2 regions of the Pedobacter sp. KBW01 genome follow, and region 2 is predicted to be linked to the other one. Evidence: riboswitches for the same ligand, from Rfam matches in the RefSeq annotation. Region 2 holds a riboswitch; the other holds the start of a gene.

Region 1 (4,222 bases), on a different contig from region 2:
GGCATATTGTGCCCAGATAACCTGTCCAAAGTGTGCACCTTTATATTCGTTATATGCACCACCAAGCGTAAAGTTGAGGTTCTTTTGCGGAACATAGTTAAACGCATAGGTAACGCCATAAAAGTCGTTATCTAACCAGCGGCGGCGAATCAAATCTGTTTTGGTAATTGGCGTACCACCGGCAATAACAACCGGATTTAAGCCGTAATTTTTTAGTTGATCCTGCACACGGTATTCTTCGTAGTAGCCTGAGCCCTGGGTATAGTGTAGCGCTCCGTTAAATGAGAACTGATCAGAGAACTGTCTCGCATAAATTAACTGATAATGGTTTTGAACATAATTATCAGTTTGGTTATTGTATAAGAAACTGTTATATCTTCTTCCTGAGTTTAACAGGTTAGCTGCGTCTTCCGCGCTAAGCTCATTCCGGGCTATATAGGCATTCATGCCAGCCACATCATTTTCTAAACGCGATTGCGGAATGCCATTCCACGACTGATAAGTTTTTTCGTTACCAGAGAAAACATTTACGCGCAATAAATCCTTGTTACCATGGTATGCACCTGAAAGGAAATAAGATTTAAGTAAAGATGAACCACGATCTACATAGCCATCAGAACTGATTCTCGATAAACGGCCATCGAAACTAAAACGGTTGTTAATTAAGCCTGTTCCAACTTTTACGGTGTTTTTCCAGGTGTCAAAACTACCATAAGTGCTATTTACTTCTGCATAAGGTTCGGTTTCGCTGGCGGTAGTCTGGATGTTTAAGCTGGCACCAAAAGCACCGGCTCCATTGGTCGAAGTACCTACTCCTCGCTGAATCTGAACATTATCAACTGATGAAGCAAAATCGGGCATGTTTACGTAAAATGTTCCCTGACTTTCGCTATCGTTAATTGGAATACCGTTAACCGTTACGTTAATGCGGCTATTGTCGCTTCCCCGTATGCGGATTCCGGTATAACCAACGCCAGCACCTGCATCCGAATTAACTACCACACCTGGAGTATTCTGTAAAATAAAAGGTAAATCCTGGCCAAAGTTATTTTGCTGGATTTCTTCTTTGCCAATGTTCTTATAAGTAGTTGCCGATTTTTCGGTGGCCCTTGTTGCCCTTACAATCACTTCATCGGCCAGAAAATTCTGCGCGGTTAAAGAGAAATCTATCGTACTGTTTTGCGAAAGGGTTACTGTTTTTTCTTCAGTTTTGTACCCAACATAACTCACTACAAAGGTATATTTTCCATCAGCGAGGTTTGATAGGGTGAAGTTTCCGCCTGCATCGCTCAATACAATGGTTTTCTTATTTTTTATTTTAACGGTGGCCCCAGGTAGGGCATTACGGTTTTGGTCCGTTACCTTGCCGGTAACAGCAAGTTGTGCCGATGCAAAGAAAGGCAATATTGCAACAAGCGCTGCAAATAGTAAATTTTTCAATGTTCTTGTTTTTAGTTAAACCAACCGGAAAAAGGGGTTTCCCCGATTTTTAGTTAAACTTCCATAACTCCAATCCCTACGCCGGCATTACCCGGATCAGGTGCATGACTTTAAAATTCCAATAATCAAATTTCAATGTTCAGTTTTTGAAAATTGAATATTTTGATTTGGTTATTCAAGTCAATGGGTATGTTCTCAGCCTGTTTTTGTGTTTATTTAAACAAGGCACCCCTAATGATGGTGCAAATGTAGGGAATATTTGGCAATTCGGGCGGATATTGTGATATTATGGGGCTAAAAGTTCAAAAAATTGACGGCGTAATCGCAATATTCGAAAATTTATTATGCTGATCCAGCTAAAAAATCGTCAACTGCTTTTTTAGCATTGGCCAACCTATCATCGCCCAGGCCACTAATTACTACATAATTTGCATCGAGTGCTTTTAGTTCTTTATGCCATACTTCCATAAAGTATTCGCGTTGGTTGGGGAAATCGCGCAGCGGATCATCTTGCCAGGGCAAATCAATATCCATTAACAGATATAAATCGTAGGGCCTTTTGGGTAGGGTATCCAAAACCGATTGCGGGGTTTTGCCCAGCACTTCATCGCTCCATATTTTAACCGTTATAAAAGTGGTATCGCAAATAATAAAATCACTTTCTGTTACGGCAAGGATAGCATCTTCGAGTGCCACCTGACCATAAAACATGTTCTCCTCATCCTGTAAGGTATAATCTGTAACCAGGTTTTCGCAATAATAGCGGGCGTACTCAGGTACCCACGAAACTTTATAGTACCTGGCCAATAATTGAGACAGTGTTGATTTACCTGTACTCTCGGGACCAACAACGGCGATCTTTTTAATATTTTTATTCACGTAAATGTATTCTGACAAGGTTCAAATGTAAAAGAAAATGCCTTAAAAGAAAAAATCCGGTTGAGGAGGGCTCCTCTAACCGGATAATAAACCAAACAAACTATTTATGAAGAAATCCTCATGGCGGGTAACTAATCCGCGGAGGAAGCTTTAGATCATTGTCTAAAGTATATACAAAACGCATATATGTTCTACTTATTACAACATTATTGCCAATATTGCGAACATCACAACTTCGTGACTTAATTCTGACTTCTGAGGGCAGTTTCTTAGTGTTATTTTAACACTTATTAACATTCAGATTACAATTGTATATTTCGGCACTACTATTGTGTATAATTATTAGTACGTTTTGAATTTTGGCTGTTCATTATTTAAAACTATTTGTACTAATTGGTGTTATTTATTTTAGACAGTTGAAAATTAAAAACTAAACCAATGAAAAAGTTATGTGCAATATTAGCGCTGCTCATTGTTTTTGCCCTGGGGGCAATCGCCTATACAAATATTAAGTTAGGCGGAATTATTGGTAAAATCACTCCTTCAGATGCTGCTGCTTCTGTTTCACTTGTAGCCGGAACCGATACCTTAAAGGCACAGTTGAGCCAGGGAGTTTTCACCTTTTCTAACCTTAAAGAAGGCGTTTATACAGTTTGGATACAGGCCAACGCGCCGTACAAAGATGCTGTTATTGAAAAGGTGGCAGTGAAAGATAGTGCTACTACAGATTTAGGCGAAATTAAATTACAACAGTAGGTGTTTTAACAAAAGAAAAGATAAAAAAGAGGCAGAATAAAGGCCTCTTTTTTATTTTAAAAAAATCAGCTTAAAATCGCGCTAAAGATGTATCTTTGCATCCCGACAGAACAGTTGGGATTTTTCTTCGCAATAGCACTAAATCTCGTTGCTTTCTAAGGTTCTTAAATGAACCAATACTTTAGAATTTTAATTATTGTTTAAGCTTTATCATGCCTAAAGACACTTCCATTCGCTCAGTACTAATTATCGGATCTGGACCAATTATTATTGGCCAAGCCTGTGAATTTGATTACTCGGGTTCTCAAGCGGCCCTATCTTTAAAAGAAGAAGGGATTACCGTATCAATTATCAACTCTAATCCGGCTACTATTATGACGGATAAAGTTATCGGCGACCATGTTTACCTTCGTCCGTTAACAGTTGATTCGATCGAAGAGATTTTGCAAGAGCATATTGCTGATGCAAGTTTACCTAAAATTGATGCCGTGCTACCAACTATGGGTGGCCAAACAGCACTTAATCTTTGTAAAGAAGCAGAAGAACGCGGTGTTTGGGAAAGATACGGTGTTAAAGTTGTAGGGGTTGATGTTGATGCAATCGAGAAAACAGAAAACCGCGAAGCCTTCCGCCAGTTAATGGTTGATATAGGCGTAGGTGTTGCTCAATCGAAAATTGCCAACTCATTCTTAGAAGGTAAAGAAGCCGCTCAGGAAATTGGTTTTCCATTGGTAATCCGCCCATCATATACCTTAGGTGGTTCTGGTGGTGGTTTTGTGCACAGAAAAGAAGAATTCGATGCTGCACTTAAACGTGGTTTAGAAGCTTCGCCAACACACGAGGTTTTGGTAGAGAAAGCAGTTTTAGGCTGGAAAGAGTATGAGTTAGAGTTGTTAAGAGATAGCAACGATAACGTAATCATTATCTGCTCGATCGAAAACTTCGACCCGATGGGTATCCACACTGGTGATTCGATTACTGTTGCTCCGGCCATGACTTTATCTGACCGTTGTTACCAGGAAATGCGTAACCAGGCGATTAAAATGATGCGTGCCATCGGAAACTTTGCCGGCGGTTGTAACGTTCAGTTCTCGGTTAACCCGGCTGATGACGAAATCATCGCAATCGAAATTAACCCACGTGTATC
Region 2 (4,222 bases):
CACCTGAAAGCGACAAACTATCTGAGGCAGAAAAAAACCGTGTAATGCATGTGGCACTACCGATTAACGGGCACACCATTTTAATGGCTTCTGATTGCGTACCATCTGCAGGCCATGTACTTACAGAAGGAAACAACATGTACATTAATTTACAAGCCGAAAGTCGCGATGATGCCGACAGGTTGTTTAATGGTCTTTCAGCAGGTGGAACCATTGAAATGCCAATGGCTGATATGTTCTGGGGCGATTACTTTGGCAGTTTTAAAGACAGGTTCGGTATCCAGTGGATGGTTAACTTTACCACCAACGGTTAAAAAATATGACTAGTCCTGAGAAATATAAGCGGGACTAGTCAATTTTACTCAATTCTGTTACCAAATCTTGAAAGCCAGGGCGATTTGCCACATCCGGCACCAAACAGGCATCCCTCAGTGCAGCTATACTTTCTAAAACTTTTCTGCTAATAGATTGCCTGTGCAACGCCAGTAAATCATCGAGCAGGTAACCATAGGCCAACACTTCAATGCGTTCTAATGCAAAAACCAGTTTTGCGCTAAGCTGATTATAAAAACTGGCTGCACCAAAATCACCGAACAAAGCACTTCCTTCATCATCAATCAAGGTGTTGTGCGCGTATAAATCGCCATGCATAATCCCTGCGCTGTGTAACTGATTGGCCAGCGAAGCAATTATTCTTGCAATACCTAAAACCTGTTTTTCAGTCAGTACCCGATCAGCAGGAAAAACATCGCGTGTACAACTCTCTAAACTTGGCGGATTGCCCAGGTTATAAAAATGATGCGGGATAAGTTCCATCACCAAACCTTTTTTATCTTCAGGGTGCAATGCAATCTGCCCAATCAGGTTAACCAGCCCGGGGTGAAAACCCGCAGCAATATAAGCCATCATTTCATCTTCCGGCAACCCATCGCTGGTTACATCTCCTTTAAAAATCTTAACCGCTACCTCCTGTATTTCATCACTAATGGTGCGGTTGGCTTTCGAAATCACACCCGATGCGCCTTCGCCCAATACATGGCTGATTTCCAGATCATGCCAGTTGATGGCCGAAAGTTTTTCAACAGCAGGGGTTTTACTAAAATTATTACCAGAAAAGGCAATCCACGCTAACTTAGGCATGGTGGCTATCCATTGTGGCAACTCATGCAGCTTATTTGCCGCAATACGCAACAAACCCAGGTTTTTACATCGGCTAAGCGTTTCAGGCAAAGCCACAAGTCGGTTTCCTGCCAGCATAAGTTTTTCCATGCGTGGGCAAAAGCTAATTTCATCAGGTAAGGTGGCGATGTTGTTATTGGTTAAAATCAGCCAACGGAGATTAGGGTTTAATGCCTTGGCTGGCACTGTTTCGATCTGATTAGACTTAAAACCTACAATTTCGAGCTGAGGGCAATCGGCCAGTACCTCAGGCAGCACCTTAAAATGATTTTCAGAACAAAAGAAAATCCGTAATTTCTTTAAGCGGCCAAAATCTTCGGGCAAGGCAAACAGCTTATTAAACGAAAGATCCAGTACCTCCAGTGTATCGGCAAGGTCAAATATGGCTAAAGGGAAGTGGGTCAGGTTTTCAGTTAATTTTAACGATACCGATCCATTAAGTTCACCGCTTTGCAGTTGTAATAAGGTTTGCCCCATAATGTACTTCGATTTTAATTACACGCGAAGATACCGCTATATAAGGAAATGAACACTAAACAGCGGAAACTATATTAAAATAAAAGAAAATAGATTTTATCTATGTTTATTTTCTTCAAACAATAAATTCAAACTGATAATACAATCATAAGAAGCTCATCATAAGTTTCATCGGCCCGACTCAGATTTATTTTTTATTTGCATTAGTAAATTATAGCGCTATATTTACAAAAAACTTTAGGGGTGCCTAGTGCTGAGAAATACCCTTCGAACCTGATGTAGTTAGTACTGCCGAAGGGAAAAGTGAGTGCAACATCTGTTGCCGTCTTTTCGTACCCTGTTAGGGGCAATCTCTATAGTTTTTCCAATTTTTTTTAAACATGGAAGTAACTATAAACAATCAAAACCATTTTCTTGGCGAAGCCTGTTCTATTGAACGCATGCTTAATTATCTGGCAGTTTCAGCAACCAATGGTCTGGCCATTGCCGTTAACCAAACTATCGTGCCGAAATCGAGCTGGCCTGTGCATATCTTACAGCCTGGCGATCAGATTATACTCATTAAAGCTACTCAGGGCGGATAAAATCGACGAATGATTGGATTTAAATGAGTTAATTGAAGATACAGTCCAATTAATCCTTCATTCATTCGTCAATTCTGTCATTCAATCACTCAATTATTCCCCATTCAATCATTCAGTCACTCTTCTAATATGAAACAAGAAAAAACCCCTAACGCCGAAGCAATCAGCCGCAGCCCGTTTCCGGCATCTACCAAAATATTTGTGCCCGGCAAAATCCACAATATACATGTGGCCATGCGCGAAATCCGCTTAACCGACACTAAAATCCATAATGGATTTGGTTTAACCGAGCCAAACCCGCCGGTAACGGTGTACGATACCAGTGGCCCTTATACCGATCCTAACGCGGTTATTGATGTAAGGAAAGGTTTGCCACGCCTGCGCGAGCAATGGGTAAAAGACCGCCTGGATGTAACGCAGCTCGATCAGCTATCATCGGCATATGGACAGCAGCGCCTGGCCGATAGTAAACTCGATATTTTAAGGTTTAACCATATCAATAAACCTTATCAGGCAAAGGCAGGCGCCAATGTATCGCAAATGCATTACGCCAAAAAAGGCATTATAACTGCCGAAATGGAATATATTGCCATCCGCGAAAACCAGCAGATCGATATTTTAAACGAACAGCTTGGCAACCAGCACGAGGTAATGAACCACCAGCACCAGGGCAACAGCTTTGGCGCCAATACCCCAAAAGGCTACATTACCCCCGAATTTGTACGGGCAGAAGTGGCCGCAGGCCGTGCGGTAATTCCATGTAACATTAATCACCCCGAACTGGAACCGATGATTATCGGCCGTAATTTCCTGGTAAAGATCAATGCCAATATTGGTAACTCTGCAGTTACCTCAACCATTGAAGAAGAGGTAGAAAAGGCCGTTTGGGCATGTAGGTGGGGCGCCGATACAATTATGGATTTATCGACAGGAAAAAACATACACGAAACCCGCGAATGGATTATCCGCAATTCGCCGGTGCCTATTGGTACCGTTCCTATTTATCAGGCATTAGAAAAAGTAAACGGGAAAGCAGAAGACCTTACCTGGGAAATCTTCCGCGACACGCTTATTGAGCAGGCAGAGCAGGGGGTAGATTATTTTACCATCCATGCCGGCGTATTGCTTCGTTATGTGCCATTAACAGCCAAAAGGATTACCGGTATTGTTTCGCGTGGCGGATCGATCATGGCCAAATGGTGTTTGGCACACCACAAGGAAAACTTCCTTTACACCCATTTCGAAGAAATCTGCGAAATTATGAAAGCTTACGATGTGGCGTTCTCATTAGGCGATGGTTTAAGACCGGGCTGTATTGCCGATGCAAATGATGAAGCGCAGTTTTCGGAACTCGAAACTTTGGGAGAACTAACCAAAATTGCCTGGAAACACGATGTACAAACCATTATTGAAGGTCCCGGGCACGTACCCATGCACCTGATTAAGGCCAACATGGAAAAACAACTCGAACACTGCTCGGAAGCGCCTTTTTACACCTTAGGCCCCTTAACTACAGATATTGCACCGGGTTACGATCACATTACTTCGGCCATTGGCGCCGCCATGATTGGTTGGTTTGGAACCGCCATGCTTTGCTATGTAACCCCTAAAGAACATTTGGGCCTACCGAACAAAAAAGATGTGAAAGACGGGGTAATTACCTATAAAATTGCTGCCCATGCGGCTGATTTGGCCAAAGGCCACCCGGGCGCGCAATACCGCGACAACGCTTTAAGTAAAGCACGTTTCGAATTTAGATGGGAAGACCAGTTTAACCTTTCACTTGATCCTGATACCGCTAAGGAATTTCACGATGAAACCCTGCCGGCCGAAGGCGCTAAGATTGCCCACTTCTGTTCTATGTGCGGACCAAATTTCTGCTCTATGAAAATCACACAAGATGTGCGCGAATATGCCGCACAACAAGGGCTGGAGACCGCAGATGCACTGACCAAAGGAATGCAGGAAAAATCGAAAGAGTT

The links. A riboswitch is a leader RNA that binds a small molecule or an ion and turns the genes downstream of it on or off. The one in region 2 is predicted to bind thiamine pyrophosphate.
Region 1: it holds a riboswitch for thiamine pyrophosphate, as region 2 does, so the genes downstream of both, DBR40_RS22290 (TonB-dependent receptor) here and thiS (sulfur carrier protein ThiS) in region 2, are expected to answer to the same signal.

What each region holds. Positions count from the first base shown of each region.
Region 1 covers NZ_QAJQ01000027.1:17,033-21,254, forward strand. Annotated here, with positions in the region: gene DBR40_RS22290 (TonB-dependent receptor) at 1-1,440, opposite strand, end outside; TPP riboswitch at 1,497-1,595, opposite strand; gene DBR40_RS22295 (AAA family ATPase) at 1,783-2,319, opposite strand; gene DBR40_RS22300 (carboxypeptidase regulatory-like domain-containing protein) at 2,758-3,075, shown strand; gene carB (carbamoyl-phosphate synthase large subunit) at 3,288-4,222, shown strand, end outside.
Region 2 covers NZ_QAJQ01000016.1:31,193-35,414, forward strand. Annotated here, with positions in the region: gene DBR40_RS17140 (VOC family protein) at 1-314, shown strand, start outside; gene DBR40_RS17145 (leucine-rich repeat-containing protein kinase family protein) at 349-1,656, opposite strand; TPP riboswitch at 1,886-1,973, shown strand; gene thiS (sulfur carrier protein ThiS) at 2,037-2,240, shown strand; gene thiC (phosphomethylpyrimidine synthase ThiC) at 2,370-4,222, shown strand, end outside.